2 regions of the Streptomyces sp. NPDC006309 genome follow, and region 2 is predicted to be linked to the other one. Evidence: riboswitches for the same ligand, from Rfam matches in the RefSeq annotation. Region 2 holds a riboswitch; the other holds the start of a gene.
What was found. Region 2 has a riboswitch for S-adenosylmethionine ahead of ABZ117_RS14495 (aminotransferase class V-fold PLP-dependent enzyme). Riboswitches for the same ligand answer to the same signal wherever they lie in the genome.
Positions count from the first base shown of each region.

Region 1 (14,988 bases), on a different contig from region 2:
GGTCGACGAGGTCGAACAGCAAGGTAGGGCGTTGTGGTGGGCACCGCCATCTCCCTGAGCGTCGGCGTGATTCGCGCGCGACGGTGCCAGGTGACCCAGCGGAGTATCAGGCGATCCCCGATCCCAGCCCAGAGCGTCACCTCATGTGTGTGATAGCTGGGCGGCCCGTACGGCAGCGGCGCGGGAGAAGTGGGTGCCGACAGCGGGGCGGTGCGAGTGAGCTGATTGGTCACCACCGGTGGATAGCGTCGGCAGGCTGCAACCCCCATCTCACGGCTTGCCCGCTGGTTCGGTCACTCCCAGGACCAGCCCTGGTTGGTTGGCCGATCCGTCGCAGCGGAATTGAGCGGCCTATGCGCCGTTGGCCGTACTTGTTGCCGATCGCATGGTGCAGCGCCTGCCGAGGCGGCGGTGTGCGGCGAACGCGGTGCCCAGAGAAAGGGTCGAACGATTTTAGTGGATTCGAGTCATCCGGTCAGCAGTTCTCTTGACCTGGCCGCTCCGATGGGGCAGGAGGCGAGGGCGAGCAGTGCACAAGATCGGCGGCAGCTGGTGGGCCTGGATGGTCTCCGCGGCCTGGCGGCCTTATACGTGGTCCTGTTCCACTGCTGGCTGTACACCTTCCCGGGATACCCCGACAGCTCGGCACCTCCGTGGCTGGAGGGCCTCATGTTCGGGCGCCTGGCCGTCGTCTTCTTTCTCGTGCTGTCCGGCTTCTCCCTGGCGATCTCTCCGGCCCGTCACGGCTGGCGGTCGGGCGGCGTCGGCCGGTTTCTGCGCCGTCGCGCCTGGCGCATCCTGCCTCCGTATTGGGCAGCGCTGGCCATGAGCCTAATAATTTCCTTGTCAATCGTGCCGGCTTCGCACTCTGGGCCACCCACTGGCACGACAATTCTGGTGTACGGCCTGGCCGCTCAGGACATGTTCACCGCCGCCACACCGAACGGCGCGTTCTGGTCGATCGGAGTGGAAGTCGAACTTTATCTCCTCTTCCCCCTTCTCCTTTTCGTTCGGCGCCGCGTGGGTGCGGCGGCCCTGGTTGCGTGCGTGACGATTCCGGTGATCGCCCGCGGCTTGGTGGCAGCGAACGCTTCTCCTGCGGAAGGCGACAACTGGCTCGCTCCACACCTCGCTCCCGTGTTCGTCGCAGGTCTGGTAGGCGCCGCAGTCGTCACCGCTTCGGACAGAGTTCGACGCCTGCCATGGGGATGGTTCGCTGCCCTGGCAGCCCTGCCTGTCCTGGCTCTCGGCGTCATACAAGGTTCTGTTTGGACGGTGAAACACTATTTCTGGATAGATCTCGCCATCGCTCCTGCCATGTCTCTGTTACTCGCTGCGGTCGCCACCGGCAGACCTGCCACCCTTGTGCGACTCCTGACCGCGCGCCCCATTCGAAGTCTCGGCAGCTTCTCATACAGCCTTTACCTGATCCATCTCCCCATCGTCATGACAGTGGTACGCCGCGTGGCACCCCCTTTTTTCTCGCCAGGCCTGCCCACGTTCTGGTTCACACTTATCGTTGCCCTCCCTGTCTCGGCGCTCGGGGCATGGCTCTTTTCCAAGATCTTTGAGATGCCCTTCAAACGGAACCGGTCGTGGAGGTTCCTGATCGAAGCCCTACCGCGCGGTCGCCGGCGCACTGGGGCTGGACTCCCCGGCTGACGACGCCGGCCTGCACGTCACATTCGACGCAGATGTGAAGGACGTCCACCACTGCCTCAGCCGTACGCGCGGCCTCATTGGCCAAGGCTCGGTGCGGCGCGGGGCTCCACCCGTGAGGACGCGATGGTGCCCTGCGCGGCGTGGCGGGGGCTGGGTCCGTCAAGCGTGACAGCTACCGCTGATAGCAACACCGGTTCCTACCCGGGCGGTGCGGCGCCCGCGCGGCCCGGCTCCCTGCGTGGGCGCGAGAGGCGGTGGTCGGACGGCGCGGTCGGCTGTGCTTGCCTCCGAATCGGCGCCGTGCGTCTTCAGGGCGCGCGGACGGCGGCGGTACACAGAGCCGTCCGTTACCGCGGCGCCTGGCGGTGGGGGCGCCCGCGCGGGCCGGTGTTTTCCTGGGGCAGGGCACCATGGTGGGGAGGAGGCGACCGATCGACATGAACCATGCCCAGCTCACCGCCCTCGGACGGGCCCTGCGGCTGCTCGGGGAGCACGGAGAGGCCCTGACCGCCGACACGCCCGACGCCCGGCTGCACGAGATCAGGAGCGACCTGCGGCGCGCCCTCGACCTGCTGGACGACAGCGTCAAGGCCGGCGCGCCCGCCACCCGGTGCCCCGAGCATCCGCAGGGGCCGGTCGACGAGAGCGCCCAAGACCTGTGTCTGCTGTGCGAGACCCGGCGCCGGGCCGCCCGCCGCTCGGAGTTCCAGGGCAGGCCCCGGCCCGGCGAGCCGGTGCCGTCGGCTCCCTCCCGCTACGGCGTCCGCGGCGACCGTCCGCAGCCCCAGCAGCGGTGGCTGCCGGAGCTGTGGAACGGCCAGGAGTGGCAGCTGTGCGGCACACCCCGGCGGGACCTCCGCGAGGCCGAGGCGTACCTCGCGGCCCAGCGGCGCGGCTCCCGGCCGGCGATGGCGTACCGGCTCGTGCACGAGTTCACCGACTACGAGGTGCTGCGGGTGTGGGGAACCCCGCTACGGGTCGACATCGAGCCCATGGGCAACCTGTAGCCGGGCCGGCGACCGGCCCGGCGAGCGGGTCAGCTCAGGGTCTTGACCGCCGCCGCGTCGTACGGCGCCAGCTCGTCGAAGCGGTCGGCGAGCACCTTCGCGGCCCACTGAGGGTCCTGGAGGAGCGCGCGGCCGACGGCGACCATGTCGAACTCGTCGGCCTCCAGGCGGTCCAGGAGGTTGTCGAGGCCCCGGACCGGGGAGCCCTCGCCCTGGAAGGCGTGCACGAAGTCACCGTCGAGGCCGACCGAGCCGACAGTGATGACGGGCTTGCCGGTGAGCTTCTTGGTCCAGCCGGCCAGGTTCAGGTCCGAGCCGTCGAACTCGGGGAGCCAGTAGCGGCGGGTGGAGGCGTGGAAGGCGTCGACACCGGCCTCCGCGAGTGGGGTGAGGATGGCCTCCAGCTCCTCCGGGGTCTGAGCGAGCCGGGCGTCGTACGCCTCCTGCTTCCACTGCGAGTAGCGGAAGATGACGGGGAACTCCGGGGAGACGGCGTCGCGGACGGCGGCGACGATCTCCGCCGCGAACCGCGCCCGGGACGCCGGGTCGCCGCCGTAGCCGTCGGTACGGCGGTTGGTGTGCGCCCAGAAGAACTGGTCGAGGAGGTAGCCGTGGGCGCCGTGGATCTCCACGCCGTCGAAGCCGATGCGCTCGGCGTCCGCCGCGGCCCGGGCGAACGCGCCGATGACGGCGTCGATGTCGGCCTGGGTCATGGGGGTGGCGTCCGCGGTGCCGTCGATGCGCAGGCCGGAGGGTCCGTGGGAGGGGGCGTCCGGGAAGGGCGCGTCACCCTGGTTGCGGACGGTGCCGATGTGCCACAGCTGCGGGACGATCGTGCCGCCGGCCGCGTGCACGTCCTCGGCGACCTTCGCCCAGCCCGCCAGCTGCTCCTCGCCGTGAAAGCGCGGGACCCGGTCGCTCTGGCCGGCCGACGCGTGCCCCACGTAGGTGCCCTCGGTGACGATGAGGCCGACGCCGGCGGCGGCGCGGCGGGCGTAGTACGAGCGCACGTCCTCACCGGGGACGCCGCCCGGGGAGAACATGCGGGTCATCGGCGCCATCACGATCCGGTTGGGGACGGTGAGGCCGTTGAGGGCGATCGGCCGGGACAGGATCCGGGCCGTGCGGGAGGCGGGGGTCGTGGCGGTCACGTAGGGGCTCCTCGGGAATTCGCTCGGTAGACCACGCGGTATGTGCGCGCGCAATGTTGCACCTACTGAATGAACTCCGGGCGCGCGTCCGCGCATTCCACCCGCACCGCACCGCCTCCGTGACCCCGGTCACACACCGCGCACCCGCGGCGGGAAACGCCCGAGGGCGGTACCCCTTGCCTCAGCAGGGGTACCGCCCTCGGTCGGAAGGACAGGCGATCAGCCGGAGGCCGATCAGAAGTCCATGTCACCGCCCGGCATGCCGCCGCCGGCCGGAGCGGCGTTCTTCTCCGGCTTGTCGGCGATGACGGCCTCGGTGGTGAGGAACAGCGCGGCGATCGACGCGGCGTTCTGGAGCGCGGAACGCGTCACCTTCGCCGGGTCGATGATGCCCTCGGCGATCAGGTCGACGTACTCACCGGTCGCGGCGTTCAGGCCGTGGCCCGGGGTGAGGTTGCGCACCTTCTCCACCACGACACCGCCCTCGAGGCCGGCGTTGACGGCGATCTGCTTCAGCGGGGCCTCGAGCGCGATGCGCACGGCGTTGGCGCCGGTCGCCTCGTCACCCTCGAGCTCCAGCTTCTCGAAGACCTGGGAGGCCTGGAGCAGGGCCACGCCACCACCGGCGACGATGCCCTCCTCGACGGCCGCCTTGGCGTTGCGGACGGCGTCCTCGATGCGGTGCTTGCGCTCCTTGAGCTCCACCTCGGTCGCGGCACCGGCCTTGATGACCGCGACGCCGCCGGCGAGCTTCGCCAGGCGCTCCTGGAGCTTCTCGCGGTCGTAGTCCGAGTCGCTGTTCTCGATCTCGGCGCGGATCTGGTTGACCCGGCCGTTGACCTGCTCGGAGGAGCCCGAACCGTCGACGATGGTGGTCTCGTCCTTGGTGATGACGACCTTGCGGGCGCGGCCCAGGAGGTCCAGGGTCGCGTTCTCCAGCTTGAGGCCGACCTCCTCGGAGATCACCTCGCCGCCCGTGAGGATGGCGATGTCGCCGAGCATGGCCTTGCGGCGGTCGCCGAAGCCCGGGGCCTTGACGGCGACGGACTTGAAGGTGCCGCGGATCTTGTTGACGACCAGGGTCGACAGGGCCTCGCCCTCGACGTCCTCGGCGATGATCAGCAGCGGCTTGCCCGACTGCATGACCTTCTCCAGGAGCGGGAGCAGGTCCTTGACCGAGGAGATCTTGGAGTTGGCGATGAGGATGTAGGGGTCCTCGAGCACCGACTCCATGCGCTCCATGTCGGTCGCGAAGTAGGCGGAGATGTAGCCCTTGTCGAAGCGCATGCCCTCGGTGAGCTCGAGCTCCAGACCGAAGGTGTTGCTCTCCTCGACGGTGATGACGCCTTCCTTGCCGACCTTGTCCATGGCCTCGGCGATGAGCTCGCCGATCTGGGTGTCGGCGGCGGAGATGGACGCCGTGGAGGCGATCTGCTCCTTGGTCTCGACGTCCTTCGCCTGCTCCAGCAGGGCGGCGGAGACGGCCTCGACGGCCTTCTCGATACCGCGCTTCAGGGCCATGGGGTTGGCGCCGGCGGCGACGTTGCGCAGGCCTTCCTTGACCAGGGCCTGGGCGAGAACGGTCGCGGTGGTCGTACCGTCACCGGCGACGTCGTCCGTCTTCTTGGCGACTTCCTTGACCAGCTCGGCGCCGATCTTCTCGTACGGGTCCTCGAGTTCGATCTCCTTGGCGATGGAAACACCATCGTTGGTGATCGTGGGGGCGCCCCACTTCTTCTCGAGGACGACGTTGCGGCCCTTGGGGCCGAGCGTCACCTTTACGGCGTCCGCGAGCTGGTTCATGCCGCGCTCGAGGCCGCGCCGCGCCTCCTCGTCGAACGCGATGATCTTGGCCATGTGAAGTGGTCCCTCCAGGACTGGGGGTGATTCCTTCGGACCGCGCCCGCGCCCGCGACGGACGGCTCGCCGGCCGCGTGGTTCCTTGCCCCACTTGGCCTGCGGGCCTCACCGACCCGGTCCTTCGTTGTCACTCTCACCTTCAGAGTGCTAATGCCAATGATTAGCACTCGGCATGGTCGAGTGCAAGCGCCTCGGGGGGTACGAGCCCTCCGTCAGCCCCCCGCGAACACCTGTCCGGGGCGCGGACGCGGGCGCGGGCCGGGCGCGAACCGGGCACGGACGCGGACGCGGACCGGGCGCGGACCCCGCCCCGGACCGGGCACGCACCCCGCCCCGGACCGGCGCGGGCCCGGGCACGGCGAAGGGCCCGCACCCTGTGCCGGTGCGGGCCCTTCGCCAACGAAAAACGTTCAGGCGCTGAGGCGAACCATGTCGGCCTGCGGGCCCTTCTGGCCCTGCGAGATCTCGAACTCCACCCGCTGGCCCTCTTCCAGGGTGCGGTAGCCGTCCATCTGAATGGCGCTGTAATGGACGAAGACGTCCGCACCACCGTCGACCGCGATGAAGCCGTACCCCTTCTCCGCGTTGAACCACTTGACGGTGCCCTGAGCCATGCCTAACTCCCCTATTACTGGCCCTTGCACAGATCCACACTTCGCGGACCCGGGTCAGACCTCGCCCCCCACTGGCCGGGGGCGTGCGCCGGAACGCGTCGACCGCGGCTGAATGTATCTGTCCAACTGCCGTCTGCAACAGGTCAATCGGACGAGAAATCTGGACTCGGGCGGTCCGGAATGTGGCGAGAATTCATCCGACTTCAGGGCAAGTCGGGCCCCGCAAAGGGAACAAATGCCGCGGAGCACCCCAGCACTTTGGCTGTTTCTTGTCGGGTGCGCGGCATGAATGGAAGGGCCACCGACCTGCGGACCGCGACCGTGTTCCCCAACTCTACCGCGCTCAATCACACAGAATTGCCCCCTCCGCTTCTCTTACGGAGGGGGCAATCACATGAACGGCATGTAACTGACGTTACCGAGGGTAATGACGCGGCGGATCAGCCGCCGGCGACCGCCGGAATGATCGAGACGCCCGCACCGTCCGGCGTGGCGGTCTCGAGGCCCTGCTCGAAGCGGACGTCGTCGTCGTTCACGTACACGTTGACGAACCGGCGCAGCTTGCCCTGGTCGTCCAGCACCCGGGCGGCGATCCCGGCGTGGTTCTTCTCCAGGTCCGCGATGACCTCGGCGAGGGTCGCGCCCTCGGCGGCGACCTCGGCCGAACCGCCGGTGTAGGTACGCAGGATGGTGGGGATGCGAACGGTCACGCTCATGCGAGGCCAGCCTCTCGGAAGGAGTCCAGGGTCGGGCGGATGGTGGCGGTGAGGCCGGTCCCGGCCACCGCGTCCAGGGTCTTCAGGCCGTCACCGGTGTTCAGGACGACCGTGGTCCTCGCCGGGTCCAGCACACCGTTCTCGATCAGCTTGCGGGTGACGCCCACGGTGACACCGCCGGCGGTCTCCGCGAAGATGCCCTCGGTCCGCGCGAGCAGCTTGATCGCGTCCACCACCTGCTGGTCGGTGACGTCCTCCACGGCACCACCGGTGCGGCGCGCGATGTCCAGCACGTACGGACCGTCGGCCGGGTTGCCGATGGCGAGCGACTTGGCGATCGTGTTCGGCTTCTGCGGCCGTACGACGTCGTGCCCGGCCTTGAAGGCGGTGGACACCGGCGAGCAGCCCTCGGCCTGCGCGCCGAAGATCCGGTACGGCCGGTCCTCGACGAGACCGAGTTCGATCAGCTCCCTCAGACCCTTGTCGATCTTCGTGAGCTGGGAGCCGGAGGCGATCGGGACCACGATCTGGTCGGGCAGCCGCCAGCCGAGCTGCTCGCAGATCTCGTACGCCAGGGTCTTGGAGCCCTCCGCGTAGTACGGCCGCAGGTTGACGTTGACGAAGCCCCAGCCCTCGCCGGCCGAGTCGCCGATCAGCTCGGAGCAGAAGCGGTTCACGTCGTCGTAGTTGCCCTCGATGCCGACCAGCTCACCGCCGTAGACGGCGGCCATGACCACTTTGGCCTGCTCCAGGTCGTGCGGGATGAACACGCAGGAGCGCAGGCCCGCCCGGGCGGCGGCGGCGCCGACGGCGCCGGCCAGGTTGCCCGTGGAGGAGCAGGACAGGGTGGTGAAGCCGAAGGCGCGGGCGGCCTCCAGGGCCTGGGCGACGACCCGGTCCTTGAAGGAGTGCGTCGGGTTGCCGGAGTCGTCCTTCACGTACAGCCCGCCGGTCACGCCCAGCTCGCGCGCCAGGTTGTCCGCCCTGACCAGCTCGGTCCAGCCCGGGTTCAGGTTGGGCTTGCCGGCGACGTCCGCGGGGACCGGCAGCAGCGGGGCGTACCGCCAGATGTTCGCGGGGCCCGCCTCGATACGGCGGCGCAGCTCTTCGGTGTCGTAGGCGGAGAAGTCGTAGGCAATCTCCAGCGGACCGAAACACTCCTCGCAGGCGAAGACCGGGCCGAGCGGCACCCGGTGACCGCACTCGCGACAGCTCAGAGCCGTGGCGGGACCGAGGTCGACGGTGGAACTGCCGGTGCTTGCAACTGTCTGCACAGCCATGGAGGCGAGGCCCTTTCTCCTCATCTTCCTCACGACGCACTTCGCCGTGAGACGGATTTGGCACCTTCCCTAGCCGGGAGCCTCGCGAAGACGATCAGAACTGATCTACGAGAACCGACTGGAGGGTTGCCGGGGCTTCATCGGGCCGTGTCCCTCTGCCCCTCTGGATGAGCAATATGTGGTTGTGGACGCGGGCGACCCCCGACATGCGATGGTCACCGGCGTTGTCCAAGACTGTAACCGAAGGCCAGGACAGTTGAGATAGTCGTCCGTACCGCGAGATGGATCACACCGTGTGTGTGGTCGTGACAGTGAGGAACCACAGACCGTGCTGGAAGAAGTCGAGCGCTGGCTGGCCGACCGCTCCTGGTCCGTGACCGACCGCCCGCCCCACCGGATCCTGGCCGCCAAGCAGCGCACGGGCCAGACGATCAGCGTCGTGCTGCCCGCGCTCAACGAGGAGGAGACGGTCGGCGACATCGTCGCGGTCATCCGCCACGACCTCGTGGAGCAGATACCGCTGGTCGACGAGATCGTCGTCGTCGACTCCGGCTCCACCGACCGCACCGCGCAGGTCGCCGCGCGCGCCGGCGCCCGGGTCGTCCACCGCGACGCCATCCTGCCCCGCATTCCCGCCGTCCCCGGCAAGGGCGAGGTGCTGTGGCGCTCGCTGCTGGTGACCGGCGGGGACATCGTCTGCTTCATCGACGCCGACCTGCGCGAGTTCTCCTCCGACTTCGTCACCGGGATCGTCGGCCCGCTGCTCACCGACCCCGGCGTCGACCTGGTCAAGGCGATGTACGACCGCCCGCTCGGCGGCGCGGCCGGACAGGGCGGCCGGGTCACCGAACTCATGGCCCGGCCGCTGCTGAACATGCACTGGCCGCAGCTGGCCGGTTTCGTGCAGCCGCTGGGCGGCGAGTACGCGGCCCGGCGCTCCCTGCTGGAACAGCTCCCGTTCCCCGTCGGCTACGGCGTGGAGCTCGGGATGCTGGTGGACGCGCTGCACCTGGCCGGCCTGGACGCGCTGGCCCAGGTCGACGTGGGCGTGCGCCTCCACCGCCACCAGGACGGGCAGGCCCTGGGCCGGATGGCCGCCGCGATCTACCGCACCGCCCAGCTCCGGCTGGCCCGCGGCCATCTGGTCCGGCCCGCGCTGACCCAGTTCGAACGGGGCGAGAACGGGTTCGAGCCGCGCACCTACTCGGTGGACACCGAGGAACGGCCGCCCATGGTGGAGATCGCCGAGTACGCCGAGCGCAAGGTGGCGTGAACAGTCCGTATACGGCCCGCTTCGTGGGCGGACCGTACGTTTGAGCGTTTGTGGGCCGGGCTAGGTTGAGGCGTATGGCTTCCACGCACGGCGCTGCTGAACAGGCTCAGGTGCTGGTCGCGTCCAATCGCGGCCCGGTTTCGTATCAGATCGACGAGGAGGGATCGCTGCACGCCAGGCGGGGCGGCGGCGGGCTCGTCTCCGGGCTGTCGGCCATCGGGTCCGACGCGGACTCCGTGTGGGTGTGCGCCGCGCTCGGCGACGGCGACCGCGAGGCCGTACGGCGCGCGGCCGGCGCGCTGCTGCCGGCCGGGGACACCGGCGGGCAGCGGGTGCGGATGCTCGGCATCGACGCGGCCGTGCACGCCGAGGCCTACAACGACATCGCCAACTCGGTGCTCTGGTTCGTCCACCACATGCTGTACCAGACCCCGATGGAGCCGGTCTTCGACGCGGAGTTCCGGCGGCATTGGGCGTCCTACCGGGCCTACAACCAGGCGTTCGCCGAGGCGCTGGCCGAGGAGGCCGCCGAGGGCGCGGCGGTGCTGATCCAGGACTACCACCTGGCCCTCGCCCCGCGCATGCTCCGCGAACTCCGCCCCGACCTGCGCATCGGCCACTTCTCGCACACCCCGTGGGCGCCGCCGGACTACTTCCGCCTGCTGCCCGACGACATCGCCGCCGAGCTGCTCGGCGGCATCCTGGGCGCGGACCGCGCGGCGTTCCTCACCCAGCGGTGGGCGGACGCCTTCACCGCCTGCTGTCAGGTGGTCCTCGGGCCCGACGCCGCCGCCGGCACCCGGATCGGGGTGCACGGTCTGGGCGCGGACGCGGACTTCCTGCGCGGGCGCGCCCACCAGGACGACGTGGCCGAACGGATGACGGCACTGCGCGAGGAGATCGGCCGGGGCCCCGACGGGACGGCGCGCAGGACGATCGTCCGGGTGGACCGCACCGAACTGTCCAAGAACATCGTGCGCGGGATGCTGGCCTACCGGCAGCTGCTCGACGACCACCCCGAATGGCGGGAGAAGGTCGTCCACGTGGCGTTCGCGTACCCGTCCCGGCAGGACCTCGCCGTGTACCGCGAGTACACCGCCGGGGTGCGGCGGGTCGCGGACGACATCAACGAGCGGTACGGCACGGCGGGCTGGACCCCGGTCGTCCTGCACGTGAAGGACGACTTCGCCCGCTCGCTGGCCGCCTACCGGCTGGCCGACGTGGCCCTGGTGAACCCCATCCGCGACGGCATGAACCTGGTCGCCAAGGAGGTCCCGGTGGTCTCCGACGAGGGCTGCGCGCTGGTGTTGTCCCGGGAGGCCGGGGCGTACGAGGAGCTGGGCGAGGACGCCATCGTGGTGAACCCGTACGACATCGGGGGGACGGCCGAGGCGCTGCACGCGGCCCTGAGCCTGCCCGTGGCCGAGCGGGCGGAGCGGTCCAAGCGGCTGGCCGCGGCGGCGACCGCGCTGCCGCCGGCACGCTGGTTCCTGGACCAGCTGGACGCCCTACGCGACTGACCCCCGGCACCCGGCACCCCGGACCCGGCGGGGCGGGGGGGCCGACCGCCGGCACCGGTGCCCTGGGGGCTGACCGCCGGTATCCGTGGCTTGGGGAGCCGACGCGGCCGAACCGACCAGCCCACACCCGGCGCCCCTGCCGAACCGACCGGCCGGCACCCGGTGCCCCGGGGAGCCGACCGGCTGGCACCGGCGTTCCGGATAGCCGACCATTCCGGCACCCGGCCCCCCAGGTCCGGCAGGCCGGCGGCCTGCGGACCCGACCGCCAGCACCCCACGCCCCGGCCACGGCCGGGGCACGCCCCGAGGAACTGGCCAGCCCGCACCCGACACCCCAGGAACCGACCAGCTGGCATCCGGCGTTCCGGATAGCCGACCATTCCGGCACCCGGCCCCCCAGGATCCGACAGGCCGACGGCCCGCGGAGCCGAACGCCGACCCCCCGCGCCCCGGACGCGGCCGGGGCGCGCCCCGAGGAACTGGCCAGCCCGCACCCGACACCCGGGCGCCCCCGACCGACCCCTGCGGAGCCGGCACCCTGCCGAACCGACCGACCAGCACCCGGTACTCGGGGGGCTTGACCTGCCCCCGCACCCCGGGCACGGCCGGGGCACGCCCCGAAGAACTGGCCAGCCCGCACCCGACACCCGGGCGCCCCCTGCGGAGCCGGCACCCTGCCGAACCGACCAGCCCACACCCGGCACCCCGAGGAGCCGACCGCCAGCACCCGGCGCCCCTGGGAGCCGACCATTCCGGCACCCGGGCCCAGGATCCGGCAGGCCGGCGGCCTGCGGAGCCGACCGACGACACCCGGCGTTCCGGGTCCTCGTGCCCCGGGGAGCGAGGAGCCAGGGAGCCGGAACCCTGCGGAACCGGGGACCCCGGAGAGCCGGGACCCCGGAGAGCCGGGACCCCGGGGAGCCGGGACCCCGGGGAGCCGGGACCCTGCGGAGCCGGGACCCTGCGGACCGCGGCCCCGGGGAGTTGTTCGGTCGGGTGGGGTTCAGGTCAGCTGGGTCGCCAGTGCCCGTAGTAGTTCCACGACGCCTTCCGGGCCGGCCACCACCAGGTCGGCGCGGTCCGCGAGTTCGGTGACCTCCGTGCTGCCGCTGCACACCAGCAGGCCGGGCGTGCCGGCGGCGCGGAGTTCGTCGACCGCGGCGAAGGCGGGCAGGTCGCCCAGGTCGTCGCCGGCGTAGACGACGCAGCCGGCCCGGGTGGCGCGGGCGTGGTCCAGGAGGGCCACGCCCTTGTCCATGCCCGGCGGGCGCAGCTCCAGGACCAGGCGGCCGGGTTCGACGATCAGGCCGTGCCGGGTGGCGAGGCCGGCGAGCGGGCCGCGCAGGGCCTCGAACGCGGCCTGCGGGTCGGCGGCGCGCCGGGTGTGGACCGCCAGCGCCCGGCCCTTCTCCTCGATCCACGTGCCCTGCCCGGCGCCGGCGCGCTCCAGCAGGCCGGGGAGTTCGGCGCGGGCGGCGGCCACGCCCGGGTGCGGGGGCGGCGCGGTGACCTTGCCGGTGGCCGCCTCCCAGCGTTCGGCGCCGTAGTGGCCGAGGACGGTGAGGTGCTCCAGGCCGGGGACGTCCGCGAAACCGCCGTACCGGACCGCCACCTCGGGCGGCCGGCCGGTGATCACGGCGACGGAGGCCACCTTGGGGGCGAGCGCGGCCAGCGCGGGCACGGCCCCGGGGTGGGCGCGGGCCTGTTCGGGGTCGGCGACGATCGGGGCGAGTGTGCCGTCGAAGTCCAGCCCGATCACGGCGTCACGGGGCCGGGCGAGCAGCGCGGCGAGTCCGTCCCGGCCGGCCTGGGTGGCCGGGAGCGGCAGCGGGTGCAGGGAGTCCGTCGTATGGGTGCCCATACGGCGACCCTATCCACGGAAGGCCGGTCCACTCCTCAGCGTTCGGCGCGCCGCGTCTGCCGGATCCGGCGCAGCCGGTTGACGGTGACCGGGTCGTGGGCCAGGGCCCGCGCGTCGTCCAGGAGGGCGTTGAGGAGCTGGTAGTAGCGGACGGGGGACAGATCCAGCTCCTCGCGGATCGCGCGTTCCTTCGCGCCGGGCCCGGGGAACGCCCGGCGCTCCAGCGCGAGGATGGCCTTCTCGCGGCTGCCCAGTTCCATGGGAGCCACCGTAGCGCCGGGCACCGACAGCCGGGCTAGCCGGCGGTGCCGCTGTCGGCCGCCGTGGCCGTGGACTGGAGGCGGGTCAGGACACCGGAGGGGCTGCCGCCGGGGGCGACGGCCTGCCCGATGTTCTGCTTCACGGCCGCGCTGACCGACGCCCAGGAGGTCTTGCCGACGGGGTACAGCTCGGACGTGGGCAGCTGGTCCAGGAAGGGGCGCAGAACCTTGTCGGAGGCCTTGCCGGACGTGCTCATGGCGGTGGAGGCGGAGCCGGTGACCGGCAGCAGCCCGTACATGCGGGAGAAGGCGAGGACGTTCTTCTCGCTGTACACGAAGTCGAGGAAGTCGCCGATCTGCTCGGCGTGCCCGTTCTGCCGGAAGCCCATCATCCAGTCGGCGACGCCCATGGAGGCCCGGGCCTTGCCGGTGCGGCCCGGCATCGGCACCGTGCCGAACTTCACGCCCTTGCGGCCGGCCTGCTGGATCAGCGTGGGGTGCCCGTTGAGCATGCCGACCTGGCCGTCGGCGAACGCGGCGAAGGCGTCGGCGCGGTTGAGTTTGCCGGGGGCGACGGGGCCGGTCAGGTCCTTGCCGACCAGCTCGTCCTTGAGCCAGGCGAACGTCTGCATGTTCTGCGCGGAGTCGAGGGTGTAGGTGCCGACGTCGTCGGTGTAGCCGCTGCCGCCGCTGAGCAGCCACTGCATGGTCTCGGCCTGGGCCTCCTCGGGGCCGAGCGGCAGGGCGTAGGGGTACTTCACGCCCTTGTCCTTCAGGGCGCGGGCGTCGGCGGCCAGCTGGTCCCAGGTGGTGGGCGGGGTGATGCCGGCCTGGGCGAACAGGGTCTTGTTGTAGAAGAGGACCCGGGTGGAGGCGGCAAACGGTATGCCGTACTGGATGTGCTTCCACTCGCCGGCGTCGGAGAGCTGGGAGAGCAGGTCGGCCTGGGTGCGGATGGAGAGCAGGTCGGAGACCTGGTAGAGCTTGCCGGCCGCGGCGTAGTCGGCGTAGGCGCCGATCTGGGCGAGGTCGGGGGCGTGGCCGGCGTCGACCATCTCCTTGACCTTGCGGTCGACGTCGTTCCACGAGTAGACGCTGACCTCGATCTTCACGCCCGAGTGGTGCGCCTCGTAGTCCTGGGCCAGGTGGTCCCAGTACTTCTTGGAGCTGTTGGCGGCGGAGTCGCCGTAGTCGGCGGCGACGAGTCTGAGCGTCACGTCGGAGGAGCCCGTGCTCCCGCAGCCGCCGAGAACCGCCGTCATGCCCAGTGCGGACACCACCGCGATCGTTCCTGCCGTACGCCGACGCACCCTCGAAACCCCAATCCTGCTGTCTGACCGTTCGATATATGGACACGTAAGGTCTACACCACGTGAGTGGACTAGACCTTTCTCGGGTGGGAGGGTCACACTAGGGCCCGTGGTGAGACATGTCATCGCCCTCGACGTGGGCGGTACCGGGATGAAGGCCGCCCTCATCGGCGACGACGGCGCCCTGCTGCACCGCGCCCGCCGCGCCACCGGCCGCGAGCGCGGCGCCGAGGCGGTGATCGAGGGCATCCTCGCCTTCGCCGCCGACCTGCGCGCCTACGGCGTCGAGCACTACGGCGCACCGGCCGCCGCGGCCGGCATCGCCGTCCCCGGCATCGTCGACGACGCACAGGGCACCGCCGTCTACTCCGCCAACCTCGGCTGGAAGGACGTACCCCTGCGGGCCCTGCTCACCGACCGGCTCGGGATGCCCGTCGCCCTCGGCCACGACGTGCGCACCGGCGGACTCGCCGA
Region 1 covers NZ_JBEXRO010000003.1:342,517-357,504, forward strand. The annotation lists gene ABZ117_RS06340 (acyltransferase) at 505-1,662, shown strand; gene ABZ117_RS06345 (hypothetical protein) at 2,100-2,669, shown strand; gene ABZ117_RS06350 (NADH:flavin oxidoreductase) at 2,699-3,820, opposite strand; gene groL (chaperonin GroEL) at 4,055-5,677, opposite strand; gene ABZ117_RS06360 (cold-shock protein) at 6,091-6,294, opposite strand; gene ABZ117_RS06365 (MoaD/ThiS family protein) at 6,735-7,010, opposite strand; gene thrC (threonine synthase) at 7,007-8,290, opposite strand; SAM riboswitch class I at 8,308-8,464, opposite strand; gene ABZ117_RS06375 (glucosyl-3-phosphoglycerate synthase) at 8,619-9,563, shown strand; gene ABZ117_RS06380 (trehalose-6-phosphate synthase) at 9,638-11,083, shown strand; gene otsB (trehalose-phosphatase) at 12,087-12,944, opposite strand; gene ABZ117_RS06390 (DUF3263 domain-containing protein) at 12,980-13,204, opposite strand; gene ABZ117_RS06395 (extracellular solute-binding protein) at 13,240-14,484, opposite strand; gene ABZ117_RS06400 (ROK family protein) at 14,627-14,988, shown strand, end outside.
Region 1: another riboswitch for S-adenosylmethionine. It lies ahead of thrC (threonine synthase); the one in region 2 lies ahead of ABZ117_RS14495 (aminotransferase class V-fold PLP-dependent enzyme).

Region 2 (14,988 bases):
GTCCGAGCGCGTCGTCGCCCTGCTGTTCACGGTGTCGATGCTGGCGACGATCGGCTTCATCGCCGCCTACCTGGCGATCCCCAACGACAGGTCGATCTTCGTCTTCCCGCTCGGGCACATCAGCGCGATGAACTTCGCGCTGGGACTGACCCTCGGCATCGCCCTGTTCTGCATCGGCGCGGGCGCGGTCCACTGGGCCCGCACCCTGATGTCCGACGTCGAGGTCGCCGACGACCGTCACCCGATCGAGGCCTCCCCCGAGGTCCGCGCGAAGGTCCACGACGACTTCCGCCTGGGTGCCAAGGAGTCGGCGCTCGGCCGCCGCAAGCTGATCCGCACCACCATGTTCGGCGCGCTGGCCCTGGTGCCGCTCTCCGGCGTGATGCTGCTCGGCGGTCTGGGCCCGGCCCCCGGGACCAAGCTCCGGCACACCCTGTGGGCCAAGAACAAGCGCCTGGTCAACATGAACACGAACCAGCCGCTGCGTCCCGAGGACATCGAGGTCGGCTCGCTCACCTTCGCCAAGCCCGACGGGCTGGAGGAGCGCGCCGAGGACTTCCAGGACCAGATGGCCAAGGCGGCCCTGATGATCGTCCGGCTCCAGCCGGGCAACATCAAGGACAAGCGCGAACTCGACTGGTCGCACCAGGGCATCGTCGCCTTCTCGAAGATCTGCACCCACGTGGGCTGCCCGATCTCGCTGTACGAGCAGCAGACGCACCACGTGCTCTGCCCGTGCCACCAGTCCACCTTCGACCTCTCCGACGGCGCCCGGGTCATCTTCGGCCCCGCCGGCCACGCCCTGCCGCAGCTGCGCATCGGCGTGGACAGTGAGGGTTACCTCCAGGCGCTCGGCGACTTCGAGGAGCCCGTCGGTCCTGCTTTCTGGGAGCGCGGATGAGTACTGCATCGAACGACACGAATTCATCCGCCGCTGCCGCGGCGGGCCGCTCTCGCGGGAAGGCCCCGGCCGGCGAGCGCATCGCCGACTGGGCCGACGGCCGGCTCGGGATCTACTCCCTGGCCAAGGCCAACATGCGCAAGATCTTCCCGGACCACTGGTCCTTCATGCTCGGCGAGATCTGCATGTACAGCTTCCTCATCATCATCCTGACGGGTGTCTATCTGACGCTGTTCTTCCACCCGTCGATGAACGAGGTCGTGTACCACGGCAGCTACGTCCCGCTCCAGGGACAGCTGATGTCCGAGGCGTTCAACTCGACCATGCACATCTCGTTCGATGTGCGCGGTGGTCTGCTCATGCGGCAGATCCACCACTGGGCGGCGGTCGTCTTCCTCGCCGGCATGTTCGTGCACATGATGCGCGTGTTCTTCACCGGCGCGTTCCGCAAGCCGCGTGAGATCAACTGGCTGTTCGGCTTCCTGCTGTTCGTCCTCGGCATGTTCACCGGCTTCACCGGTTACTCCCTGCCGGACGACCTGCTCTCGGGCACGGGTGTCCGCTTCACCCAGGGCGCGATCCTGTCCGTGCCGGTCGTCGGCACGTACATCTCGATGTTCCTGTTCGGCGGCGAGTTCCCCGGCCACGACTTCGTGGCCCGGTTCTACTCGATCCACATCCTGCTGCTGCCGGGCATCATGCTCGGCCTGATGGTGGCGCACCTCATCCTGGTGTTCTTCCACAAGCACACGCAGTTCGCGGGCCCCGGCCGGAACAACACGAACGTCGTCGGCATGCCGCTGCTGCCGGTCTACATGGCCAAGGCCGGCGGGTTCTTCTTCCTGGTGTTCGGCTTCATCGCCCTCATCGCCGGCATCGCGTCCATCAACCCGATCTGGGCGATGGGCCCCTACCGTCCGGACCAGGTCTCCACGGGCGCCCAGCCCGACTGGTACATGGGCTTCGCCGAGGGTCTCGTCCGCGCCATGCCGGGCTGGGAGATCAACTTCTGGGGCCACACGCTGGTCCTGGGCGTGTTCATCCCGCTGGCCCTGTTCGGGCTGTTCCTCGCGATGATCGCGCTGTACCCGTTCATCGAGTCCTGGATCACCGGCGACAAGCGCGAGCACCACATCCTGGACCGGCCGCGCAACGCCCCGACCCGCACCGCCTTCGGCGCCGCGTGGGTCGCCGGCTACGTGATCATGCTGATCGGTGGTGGCAACGACATCATCGCCACGCACTTCCATCTGTCGATCAACGCGGTCACCTGGTTCGTCCGGATCGCGTTCTTCGCCGGACCGGTCCTCACGTTCATCGCCACCCGGCGGATCTGCCTCGGCCTCCAGCGCCGTGACCGCGACAAGGTGCTGCACGGCCGCGAGACCGGCATCATCAAGCGGCTGCCGCACGGCGAGTTCATCGAGGTGCACGAGCCGCTCAGCCAGGAGCAGCTGCACACGCTCACCGCGCACGAGCAGTACCGGCCTGCCGAGATCGGTCCGACGACCGACGAGAACGGCGTCGAGCGCAAGGTGGGCACCTCGCAGAAGCTGCGGGTCAAGCTCTCCAACGCCTACTACGGCGAGGACAGCCAGATCCCGAAGCCGACCGTCGAGGAGTTCAAGGAGATCACGAGCGGCCACGGCCACCACTGATCCCCGCGTCGCCACACCACGCAGAAGGGCCCCGTCCGCCTCGCGGACGGGGCCCTTCGCGGTGCCTCCGGCTGGATAGGGTGGGGTACGACCGAGCAGGACCGTGTACGAGGAGCGGCTGATGAGCGCTGTGACCCCCGCTGGAGGCGACACCACGGCGGGCCGCTCCTGGCCCGTCCTGCTGAACGGTCTCCTGGAGGGCCGTGACCTGGCGGCCGACGACACCGCGTGGGCGATGGACCGCATCATGCGCGGTGAGGCGACCGACGCCCAGATCGCCGGGTTCGCGGTGGCCCTGCGGGCGAAGGGGCAGACGGTCCAGGAGATCACCGGCCTGGTCCGCACGATGTACGAGCACGCGAACGTGATCGAGGTGCCCGGCCGCACCGTCGACATCGTCGGCACCGGCGGCGACGGGGCCAGAACGGTGAACATCTCCACCATGTCCTCGCTGGTCGTGGCCGGTACGGGCGCCAAGGTCGTCAAGCACGGCAACCGGGCCGCCTCCTCGGCGTCCGGCTCCTCCGACGTCCTGGAGAAGCTCGGCGTCAACCTCGACCTGACCCCCCGCCGGGTCGTGGAGGTCGCGGAGGAGGCCGGCATCACCTTCTGCTTCGCCGTGAAGTTCCATCCCGCGCTGCGCCATGTGGGCGCCGCCCGCGGACAGCTGGGCATCCGGACCGTGTTCAACCTGCTCGGCCCGCTGACCAACCCGGCGCGGGTGCGGGCCCAGGCGGTCGGCGTCGCCGTCGCGCACGAGGCGCCCATCGTCGCGGGCGTGCTCGCGGAACGGGGCAACTCCTCCCTGGTCTTCCGCGGCGACGACGGCCTGGACGAGCTGACGACGACGGCCACCTCCCGGGTGTGGGTGGTCCGCGACGGCCGGGTCCGCGAGGAGTCCTTCGACCCCCGTGACGCCGGTCTCCCCCTGGTCCCGGTGGAGGCGCTGCGCGGCGGCGACCCGGCCCACAACGCCGACGTCGCCCGCCGTCTGCTCGACGGCGAGCAGGGACCCGTACGGGACGCCGTCCTGCTGAACTCGGCGGCGGCCCTGGTGGCCCTGGAGCCGACCGGCGCGTCGCTCACCGAGCAGCTCCGCGCGGGCATGGCGAAGGCCGCGGAGTCGATCGACTCCGGCGCGGCCCGGCGGACGCTGGAGCGGTGGGTGGCGGCCAGCAACGCCTGACCGCACCGCACGTCATCCCGCGATCCGGACACGGGTTGCGGGACGACGATCAGTTCGCGTACGTTCTTCCACCAGGTCATGAGTGACAGTCATGAGGCCCCGGCCGACTGTCCGGCAACCCTCCGTCCGTGGCGGGGTGCCCCGGGTGAAGACCAGGCCGTGGACAGCAAGGTCCACGGCAAGCGCGGATCCCTCGCACACTTCTCAGGGTGTGGGACCAGGGATCCTGGTCGTCGAGGAGCCTCCCGTGAGCAAGCGAATGCGCTAGGGCCGCAGAGCCCCGCCTCCGCATCCCCCTTTCACCCCACCGGCGCTCGAGCACACCCGCTCGCCCGGCGGATTCCACCTGCCTTCACGGGAGTTCAGCCATGTCCGTCTCCACCGCTGCCGCCGACCGGTCCCTCTGCGCCCCGCTGCCCGTCCTGGGCCGCGACGTCACCGTCCCGCTCGTCACGGGCGGCGAGGTCGCCTACGCCGCGCTCGACTACGCGGCCAGCGCCCCCGCCCTCCAGCGGGTCTGGGACGACGTCGCCGCCTACGCCCCGTACTACGGCAGCGTCCACCGCGGCGCCGGCTACCTCTCCCAGCTCTCCACCGACCTGTTCGAGAACGCCCGCGGGACCGTCGCCGAGTTCCTCGGCTGCCGCCCGGACGACCAGGTCGTCTTCACCCGCTCGACCACCGACTCCCTCAACCTCCTGGCGCGCGCCCTCCCGGCCGGCTGCCAGGTCTTCGTCTTCGAGACCGAGCACCACGCCTCCCTGCTGCCCTGGCAGGACGCCCGGGTGACCTACCTCGACGCCCCGCGCACCCCGCGGCAGGCGGTCCGCACCCTGGAGCGGGCTCTCGCCGGCCGCGACCCCCACGGGCCGGCCCTGGTCTGCGTCACCGGCGCCTCGAACGTCACCGGCGAGCTGTGGCCGGTGCGTGAGCTGGCCGCCGCCGCGCACGCCCACGGCGCCCGCATCGTCTTGGACGCCGCCCAGCTGGCCCCCCACCACCCGGTGGACATCCGGGACCTGGACGTCGACTGGGTCGCCTTCTCCGGCCACAAGCTGTACGCCCCCTTCGGCTCCGGGGTCCTGGCCGGCCGCGCCGACTGGCTCCGGGCGGCCGAGCCGTACCTCGCGGGCGGCGGCGCCAGCCGCAAGGTCACCCGGCGGCAGGACGGCGGGGTGGACGTGGAGTGGCACGACAGCGCGGCCCGCCACGAGGCCGGCTCCCCGAACGTGATCGGCGCCTACTCCATCGCCGCCGCCTGCAAGGCCCTCACCGAGGCCGGCTGGGACACCCTCGTGGCCCGCGAGGAGCAGCTGATCCGCACGGTCCGCGAGGGCCTCGCCGAGGTCCCGGAGGTCAGGATCCTCTCCCTCTTCGGCGACGACGCCCCGCGCGTGGGTGTCCTCTCCTTCGTCGTCGAGGGCTGGAACAGCTCGCACTTCGCCGCCGCCCTCTCCGCCGAGTACGGCATCGGCGTCCGCGACGGCCTCTTCTGCGCCCACCCCCTGGTCCGCACCCTGCTGGGCACCGACCCGCAGACCCAGGGGGAGTGCGGCGCCCCGGAGGCGGCCCCGGGCGAGAAGTCCCTGAACGCCGTCCGGGTCAGCTTCGGCGCCGGCACCCCCGACGAGCACGTCGAGCGCTTCGTGAACGCCGTACGGGAACTGGTCCGGGACGGCGCCCGCTGGCAGTACCGCACGGAGGACGGCCGCTGCGTCCCGGCGGTCTGAGACCACCCGGCCCGCCTTCCGGCTCCTGCCGGGGGCGGGTCCCGGTCGCCGGGCTAGTTGTCGAGGCCGATCGCGAACGCCGCTTCCAGGTCGTGCTGGGAGTAGGTGCGGAACGCGACGTGCGTGTCGGTGGCCTCCACGCCGGGGATCTTGCTGATCCGGCCGGGGATGATCTCGGCGAGGTCCTCGTGCTGCCCGACCCGGACCATGGCGATCAGGTCGTAGGTGCCGGTGACCGAGAAGACCTCGCTGACGCTCTCCAGCGCGGCGATGCGCTCCGCGATCTCGGGGATCCGGTCCACGCTGGTCTTGATCAGGACGATCGCGGTGATCACGGCTGTGTCTCTCCCTCGGTGACCGGAGCTGGTGCGGCCCTCACTCTAGTCGCCCGCCCGTCTCCCACCACCGCGCCGCCGGGCCCGCCCGCGCGGTTGCGCCCGCGTCCGTAGCGCACCCACGCGTAGCCGAACCCCAGGCCGAACCCGACCAGGTGCGCGAGGTAGGCCACCCCGGGCCCGTCGGAGGCCCGCCCCGCCGCGAACCACTGGAGTGCCGCCCAGAACGGCAGCACCACCCAGGCCGGGAAGCGCAGCGGCAGGAAGAACAGGAACGGCAGAAGACTGGTCACCCGGGCGCGGGGGAACAGGTAGAGGAACGCTCCGAGGACCGCCGAGATCGCCCCGGAGGCGCCGACCAGCGACTGTTCGGAGGCGGCGTTGGCGGCCGCGTAGCCCAGCAGGGCGAGGTATCCGCAGCCGACGTAGAACAGGGTGAACTGCACCCGGCCCATGCGTTCCTCGGTCATCGCCCCGAAGACGAAGAGGAACAGCATGTTGCCGAGCAGGTGGACCCAGCCGCCGTGCACGAACAGCGCGGTGGCCGGGGTGAGCGCCTCCCGGGCCGGTCTGCCGAACAGCACCGCCGGCACCACGCCCCAGCGCCGGAAGTACGTGCGCTGCGCGGCGAGCAGCGCGTCCCCGGTGCCGTACCCGGGGGTGAGCCCGGAGGCGGGGCCCAGGACGAAGATCAGGCAGCACAGGACGATGAGGCCGTACGTGATCGGTGCCGGGGTGCCCCGGACCGCTCGGAGGGTCCTGCCGGCCGCCGTGCTCCAGGTGCTGATCATGACTACAGAGCATGACGTAACGGGACGCAAGCTGACAGACCGCCTCGCCGCCGCGGACGGGCGGGCGGCGAGGACCCGGCAGGCCGTAGGGTTACGAGCCACACGCGCCGGGGAACGGCGCGTAACGACACGAGAAGGAAGCGGACGGTCACGATGACGGTTCCCCTGCCGACGGCCACGACACGATGGCGCTGCACCCTGTGCGGCAACCTCACCCGCTTCGACGTGACCCGCTCGTCCAAGGTCGTCGAGTACGTCCACCTCGACCTGGCCGGTGAGCCCACGGTGGAGGAGCGCGAGGTGGTCAGTGAGACCATCGAATCGGTGCGCTGCCGCTGGTGCAACGCGGTGGACCAGGTGGAACTCGTGGACAGGCCGGGCAACGGCTCCTGAGCGGAGCGGTCCCGGGCGGCTTTTTCGGTATTGGGGTGTGACGGATGGTGGAGACCGCAGGCGGGGGGCCGGGCGACGGCACCGCTGAGGTGCTTGACCGTCCGCTGCCCGACGGCGTGCGCCGGCGGGTCGTGCAGATCGTCTCGGACGCCTTCGGCGGGCTGACCGTGGCCGAACTCCCCGCCCAGTTGCGGCAGTACGCCCGGTTCGCCCCGAACCGCCGGGCCAAGTTCGCCGGCAACGCGATGGCGGCGGCGCTGGAGACCGATCCGCTGTTCCGGCAGCGGATCGGGGAGAAGTTCAAAGAGGCGCAGCCGGAACTCGCCGGCGCCCTCGACTCCGGCTCGCCGCCCCCGGCCGCGGACCCGCTCGACGTGGCGGCCGCGGCCTACGTACTGCGCCCGGCGGGCTGGGTGAAGCTGGTCACCGCGGCCGGCGAGGAGGCCCAGCGCGCGGACGCCGAGCGGGCCGGCGAGGAGAGCCGCGCCGAGCTGGAGCGGCTGCGCGCGGAGCTGGCGCAGGCCCGCGACCACACCCGCGCCGAGACCGAACGGCTGCGTGCGGAGCTGGAGTCGGCGAAGAAGGAAGCCGACTCGCTGCACCGCAAGCTGCGGGCCGCGCTCAGCGACGTCAAGCGGGGCGAGGCCGCGCTGCGCAAGGCGCGCGGCGAGTTCGACGCCGCGCGCGCGGAGGCGCACGCGCGGGTGTCGGCCGCGGACAGCGAGTCGCGGCGGCTCAAGGCCCGGCTGAGCGAGGCCGAGGCCGCGCTGGAGGCCACCCGGCGGGCGGCCCGGGAGGGCCGCAGCGTGGAGGACATGCGGGTACGGCTGCTGCTCGACACCCTGCTGGAGGCGACCCAGGGCCTGCGGCGGGAACTCGCCCTGCCCCCCGTGTCCGTGCGGCCGGCCGAGACGGTCGACGCCGTGGAACCGGGCCGGATGACCCCGAAGGACATCGCGGCACGCGCCCTGTCCGAGCACGATCCGGCCATCCTGGACCAGCTCCTCGCGCTCCCGCAGGCACATCTGGTCGTCGACGGCTACAACGTGACCAAGACCGGCTATCCGCAGATGCCGCTGGAGAAGCAGCGGCTCCGGCTGCTGGGCCAGCTCTCTGCGCTCGCCGCGCAGACCGGGGCCGAGGTGACGTGCGTCTTCGACGGCGCGGAACTGGCCGCGCCGGTGCTGCTCGCGCCGCCGCGCGGGGTGCGGGTGCTGTTCTCCAAGCCGGGCGTCACGGCCGACGAGCTGATCCGCCAGCTGGTGCGCGCGGAGCCGCCGGGGCGTCCGGTCATCGTCGCCTCCACGGACCGCGAGGTGGCCGACGGGGTCGCCAGGGCGGGTGCCCGTCCCGTGGCTTCTGCGGTGCTTCTGAAGCGACTGTCCTGAAGGTCCAACGGACGTCACTCTTGCCCGAATTGGGCGTTGCGTGACGCAACGTAGCGTCAATCGGGTCTCACTACAGGTGAGTTATGTGCAAAGAATGCATGGCGTGACAGGGTTTTTTCCTGTGAGGATTTGAACTGATCACAACTGTGTCACTAGGGTCTGGGCTCGAACCTCCGAACGGGTGATCACTCACAAGAAGGAGTTCGTCCTCCGTGGCGTCCCACCGTCGACCCAAGCAGCCCAGTCGCACCCGCGTGACCGTGCTGACCACCGCAGCCGCCGCTGCCGTCGCGCTCAGCGCGAACGCCGCCAACGCCGCCCCCAGCGAGAAGCTGAGCAAGGACGAGGTGAAGGCCAAGGTCGACAAGCTCTACGAGCAGGCGGAGCAGGCGACCGAGAAGTACAACGGCGCCAAGGAGAAGCAGCAGAAGCTCCAGAAGGACATCTCCACCATCCAGGACGATGTCGCCCGTGGCCAGGAGGAGCTCAACAAGCTGCGCGACGGCCTGGGTTCGCTGGCCACCGCCCAGTACCGCTCCGGCGGCATCGACGCCTCCGTGCAGCTCTTCCTGTCCTCCAACCCGGACGACTACCTCGACAAGGCGTCCACCCTCGACCAGTTGAGCAGCCAGCAGGTCGACGCGCTGAAGAAGATCCAGGACAAACAGCGCGAACTCGCCCAGGAGCGGGCCGAGGCCACCGAGAAGCTCAAGGACCTCGCCGCCACCCGCACCGAGCTGGGCAACAAGAAGCAGGAGGTCCAGGGCAAGCTCGCCGCCGCGCAGAAGCTCCTGAACACCCTGACCGCCAAGGAGAAGGCGCAGCTCGCGCAGGAGCAGCAGCGCGCCAACCGCTCCTCCACCGAGCGCGTGGACCTCGGCGACAAGACCCCGCCCGCCTCCGGGCGCGCCTCGGCGGCCTTCTCCGCCGCCCAGAGCCAGATCGGCAAGCCGTACGTCTACGGCGCCACCGGCCCCTCCTCCTTCGACTGCTCGGGCCTGACCTCCTGGGCCTACGCCCAGGCCGGCGTGTCCATACCGCGCACCTCCGAGGCGCAGGCGAACATCGGCACCCGGATCGGCTCGGTCGGTGACCTGAAGGTCGGCGATCTGGTCTTCTTCTACGGCGACCTGCACCACGTGGGCCTGTACGCCGGCAACGGCCAGGTCCTGCACGCCCCGCACACCGGTGCCGTGGTCCGCTACGAGGCCATCGGCAACATGCCCTTCCAGTTCGGCGTCCGGGTCTGACCCCGTACGACACGGACACGGGGGGCGCCCGAACGGGCGAATCCCGGTGACCGGAACTGACGTCACGCCCCGCCCATGACCTGCGTCAGCGGCGGGGCGTCACTCTGTGTTGACTCCGCGGTCTTTGGCCCGGACCCCTCCGCACGGCTACTGTCTGCCGCGTTTCCCCGGCGCCGGGGTCTCCCCGTCCCCGGCGCCGGGCGGACGCGTCCTGTAGGCCAGCGGAAGGAACACGGCTTCTCGTGGGCTCTCATCGTCGTCTCGCCCAGCCCGGCTTCGACCGGGGCTCCGTCGCCCTGTGCGTGGTGTCGGCCGCGGCAGCCGCGCTCGGCGCCGTACCGGCGCACGCGACACCGGACGCCGACACCCGCGCCGAGGTGGACCGTCTGTACGAGGCCGCCGAGAAGGCCACCCAGGCCTACGACCGGGCCGGGGAGCGGGCCGGGGTGCTGCGCCGGGAGGTCCGTGACGCGCAGGACCACATCGCCCGCCAGCAGCAGCGCATCAACAGCCTGCGGGAGCGGCTGGGTTCGCTGGCCGGCGCCCAGTACCGCGCCGGCGGCATCGACCCGGCCGTCGCCCTGCTCTTCTCCGACGACCCCGACGACTACCTCGACAAGGCCTCCACCCTCGACCGCATCGGCAGCCGGCAGGCGGGCCAGCTCCAGCAGTTGCGGTCCGCGCTGCGCGATCTGGCCCAGGAACGCGCGGAGGCGACCGACAAGCTCGCCGAACTGGAGCGCAGCCGCAGGGCGGTGGCCGCCCACAAGCGGACCGTGGAGCAGAAGCTCGCCCGGGCCCGGCAGCTCATCAACGCCCTGCCCGCCGCCGCGCGCGCCGCCTACGACCGTGCCTCCCGGGGCAGCCGTGCGGGCCTGCCCGACCCGGCCGGTGCCGTCGCCGCCGACGGCCGCGCCGCCGCTGCCCTGGCCGCCGCCCGCTCCGCCCTCGGCCGGCCCTACGTGTGGGGTGCCAACGGCCCCTCCGGCTTCGACTGTTCGGGCCTGATGCAGTGGTCGTACGCGCACGCGGGCATCCATCTGCCGCGCACCTCGCAGGCGCAGCGCTTCGCAGGCCGGCAGGTCCCGCTCTCCCAGGCCCGCCCCGGCGACCTGGTCGTGTACCGCTCCGACGCCAGCCACGTGGCGATGTACGTCGGCAACGGCCAGGTCATCCACGCGCCCTACCCCGGCGCCCCGGTGCGCTACGACCCGGTCGGGATGATGCCCGTGTCCTCGGTCACCAGACCCTGACCGCCCGCTCGCCGTACGATCGGGAAGTGGCTGGTCGCAGGCGGGCGTGGGGTGTCGGAGCGGTGGGACTGGCTCTGCTGCTGCCCCTTGCCGGGTGCCGCGGCGGGCCGGCGGCCGACCCGGCCCGGGCCGAGGTGCAGCGGGTGCTCGACCGGCGCGCGGCGGCCCTGCTGGGGCACGACGAGACGGCGTACGGCGCGACGGGCGCCCGCACCGAGTACACCCGGCTGCGCGCCCTTCCGCTGGCCTCCTGGAGCTACCGGGTCACCGGCCTGCGCCGCACCGGCACCGGTGCCACAGCCGACGCCGACCTGCGTTACCGCGTCGCCGGCTACGACCGGGCCCCCGTCGGCGCCCGCCGTACCCTCACCCTCGCCCGCACCGCCGGCGGCCGCTGGTACGTCACCGCCGACAGGCCCGCCGGCAGGACCGGGCAGCAGCTGTGGGACCAGGGCACGGTGACCGCGGTGCGGGGCGCGCACAGCCTGGTGCTCGGCGCCGGCGGGTCCGCCGCCGGCCTGCGGACGTACGCCCGGCTGGCCGACCGCGCGGTCCCGGCCGTCTCCGGGGCCTGGGGCGCCGGCTGGAGCCGCCGGGTCGTCGTCCTCGTCCCGCGGTCCCTGGCGGGGATGGCGGCCCTGCTGGGCTCGCCGGCCGCCACCTACCGGGGCATCGCCGCCGTCACCACCGGTGAGGTGAGCGCGACCCCGGCCGGGCCCGCCGGCGCGGCCCCCGCCGACCGGGTGGTGGTCAACCCGGAGGCGTACGCGGTCCTCGGTGACCTCGGCAAGCAGGTCGTGCTCACCCACGAGACCGCCCATGTCGCCACCCGGGCGCAGACCACCGCCGCCACCCCGCTGTGGCTCTCCGAGGGCTACGCCGACTGGATCGGCTACCTGCACACCGGGCGCACCCCCGCCGAGGCCGCCCCGGAACTCGCCCGTGCCGTCCGGCAGGACGAGCTGCCGGCCACCCTCCCCGCGGACCGTGACTTCGGCTTCACCAGCGACCCCACCGACCTGGCGCGCGCCTACGAGGGCGGCTGGCTGGCCTGCCGGATGATCGCCGGGCAGTGGGGCACGGCCCGGCTCGGCGCCTTCTACCGGGCCGTCGGCGCCCACGGGAAACGGCCGGGCGCGGTCGAGGACGCACTGCGGGAGGTACTCGGCACGACCCCGCGGGACTTCACCGCACGCTGGCGGCGATACGTCACGTCCCAACTCGACTGAGCCGCCCCACAACCTCCCGCAACCACTCCCGCTCGGCGTTGCCACCGGCCCGGGCCACCCGCAGCATGCCCTCCCGGAACAGATCCCCGGCCTCCTCGGCCCGCACCGGCTTCCCCTCCCGGTAGAAGAAACTGGCCGGGGTCTCCAGGAACGCCAGCCGGCGGCGCAGCACCGCGGCCTGTCCGGCGGGGTCGTCCAGGTGCCGCAGGAACGCCAGGACCGTGTTGAAGCGGACGTGGTCGGTGATCTCGGTCTGCTTGGGGTTGCGTAGCCGCCGCAGCAGCTCGGCGCGGCCCTGTGCGGTGAGGGATAGGACCCGGCGCGGGGCTGCGCCCGCACCCTCCTCGCTGTGCTGGTCGAGCAGCCCGGCGGCGAGGAGCCGGTTGATGGCGGGGTAGAGGGCGCCGTCGCTGACGGGGCGGACATGGCCGCTGAGCGCCTTGATGCGCTCCTTCAGCTCGTACCCGTGCAGTGGTTCCTCGGCGAGGAAGCCGAGGATCGACAGCTCCAGCACGCGCGTTCCTCCTGCTTGCCGTGGACCGGACGGCTATGTTACCTCTTATCGAGCTACCTCGAAACGAGGTAGCTCGTTTCGAGGAGTCTCAGTGAGCACCCACCGCGAGCAGCTCGTCGCCCTCGCCCGCCCCGTCTACCTCTCGCTGCTCGCTCCGGTCGCCTCCGGGGTCATCAACACCCTCTGGGTCTCCCGGCTCGGCGGGGCCGCCGTCGCGGCCGTGGCCGTCGCCACCAACACCGAGAACGTGCTGCTCGGCGTGGCGCTGGTCTTCGCCTCCGGCACCACCGTGCTGGTCGCCCACGCCCGCGGAGCCCGGGACCCGGCCGCCGTTCGGGCCGCCGTGCGCGGGGGCTGGGCGCTGTGCGCGGTGGTCACCCCCGTGGTCGCGGCCGGCGGCTTCCTGCTGCGCGCCCCACTGGCCCGCCTGGTGCTCGGCTCGGGCGGCGACGCGGCCTTGCGCCTCGCCACCGCCTACTTCGCCATCTCCCTGCCCGGCATGACCGTCTTCTTCGCCCAGCAGCTGGTCGACGGCATCCTCAAGGGCGCCGGTGACACCCGCACGCCCCTGCGGCTCGCCCTGCTGGCCAACGGGCTGATCCTGCTGTGCGACCCGGTGCTGATCCACCGCTACGGCGTCCGAGGCGCCGCCGCCTCCACCGTGCTGTGCCGGGCCGTGGCCCTCGCGGCCGGTCTCCTCGCCGCGCGCCGCACCGCCCTGCTGCGCACGGCCGCCCGGGTCCGCCCCGCCGGACCGGCCGGGGCCGCCCCGCGCCGCACGTTCACGACCGGGCTGCCCATGTCCGCCGACTTCACGGTGCGGCAGGGCGGCGCCCTGGTACTGGTGGCGATCGTCGCCCGGCTCGGCGTCACCGCGGTGGCCGCCTACTCCATCGCCTACAAGGTCCTCTACGTCGCCACCATGGCCTTCTACGCCGTACGGCAGGCCGCCGCCATCCACACCGCGCACACCCGGGGCGCGGGCGACGACGCCCGCCGGGACATCGGCCGCCAGGCGGTCCTCGTCTCCGGCGCCCTGGGCCTCACGGCCACCGCCCTGTTCGCCGTCACGGCCCCCTGGGTGGCGGCCGTGTTCGGCGCCGGTCCCGAGGTCACCCACCAGGCCGTGCTGTTCCTCCGCTGCATCGGCCCCTACCTGCTGCTGATGGCCTGTTTCATCGCGCTCGGCGGGGTCTTCGAGGGCAGCGGGTCGGCGTCCGCGCTGCTGCGGGTCACCCTGCTCGGCACCGCCGTCCAGCTGCCGCTCGCATACGCCCTCTCCGGACTCGGGCTGCCCGGCATCTGCCTGGCGCTGGCGCTCGCGATGGCCGTGCAGTGCGTGGTCGTGGGGGTGCTTATGTGGCGCGCCGGGCGTCAGGGGGAGACCGGGGTTTCCTTTGTGCGGGGGGTCTGAGAGGGGAAGGGGGCGGTGGGCTTGGTGTGGGGGACGGTCGAGGACCACAGGCGGCGGGCCGCCGTCAGGGCGGCCGCGAGCAGCAGGCCGTCGCGGACCGCCAGCAGCGCGACGCCGTACCAGTCGCTGGCCACCACGTGCGAGAAGCCGAGCGGGAACTCCAGGACCGTCACGAAGGACGCGAGGACGACCAGCAGCGCGGGCGCCGTCATGCGGCCGGCCCGGTGCGACAGGCACACGGCGGCCAGGCCGACCAGCCACACCAGGTACTGCGGGCTGATCACCCGGCTGGTCACCGTGGACAGCAGCACCGCGGTGAAGGCCGCCTCGGCGACGACGTGCGCGGACAACCGGCCCGCGCGCAGCCGCCACAGCAGCAGCCAGCCGAACGCGGCCACGCTCAGCGCCAGCGCGGCCGTGCTGACCCGGTCCACGTACGGGCCGAGGAACTCGATCGAGCCGTAGTTCAGCAGCACCTGCCCCTCCCAGCCGAAGTGGCGGGCCACATGGAAGACCAGCGCGCCCAGCGACTCCACCTCGGTGCCCCGCTCCCGCTGGAAGGCCAGGAACGCGAAGGCGCCCGGCATGAACACCGCGAACAGCGCCGCGAGGCCCGCCGCGGTCACCGCCGCCGTCCGCCAGGCCCGCCGCACGGCCCCGGCCAGCAGCAGCACGGGCCACACCTTCAGCAGCGCGCCGAACGCGGCCAGCGCGCCCAGCACGCGGGGGTGCCGGGTCCCGGCCAGCAGCGCCGCCACGGCCACCGCGGTCACCATCACGTCGTAGCGGGCGTACACCGTCGGCCCGAGCAGCGGCAGGCCCGCCACCCACACCCAGGCCCCGCGCGGCGACCGGCCGGGGCGCCGGCCCGCGAGGAGCAGCGCGGCCAGCACGGCGGCGTCGGCGAGGAACGCCAGCAGGAAGAAGGCGTGCGGGTAGGACAGGA
Region 2 covers NZ_JBEXRO010000009.1:4,848-19,835, forward strand. The annotation lists gene ABZ117_RS14480 (Rieske 2Fe-2S domain-containing protein) at 1-901, shown strand, start outside; gene ABZ117_RS14485 (cytochrome bc complex cytochrome b subunit) at 898-2,559, shown strand; gene trpD (anthranilate phosphoribosyltransferase) at 2,681-3,745, shown strand; SAM riboswitch class IV at 3,820-3,936, shown strand; gene ABZ117_RS14495 (aminotransferase class V-fold PLP-dependent enzyme) at 4,114-5,475, shown strand; gene ABZ117_RS14500 (Lrp/AsnC ligand binding domain-containing protein) at 5,529-5,810, opposite strand; gene ABZ117_RS14505 (rhomboid family intramembrane serine protease) at 5,807-6,601, opposite strand; gene ABZ117_RS14510 (hypothetical protein) at 6,755-6,994, shown strand; gene ABZ117_RS14515 (NYN domain-containing protein) at 7,039-8,382, shown strand; gene ABZ117_RS14520 (NlpC/P60 family protein) at 8,595-9,632, shown strand; gene ABZ117_RS14525 (NlpC/P60 family protein) at 9,875-10,885, shown strand; gene ABZ117_RS14530 (hypothetical protein) at 10,912-12,114, shown strand; gene ABZ117_RS14535 (PadR family transcriptional regulator) at 12,095-12,628, opposite strand; gene ABZ117_RS14540 (MATE family efflux transporter) at 12,720-14,042, shown strand; gene ABZ117_RS14545 (glycosyltransferase 87 family protein) at 14,003-14,988, opposite strand, start outside.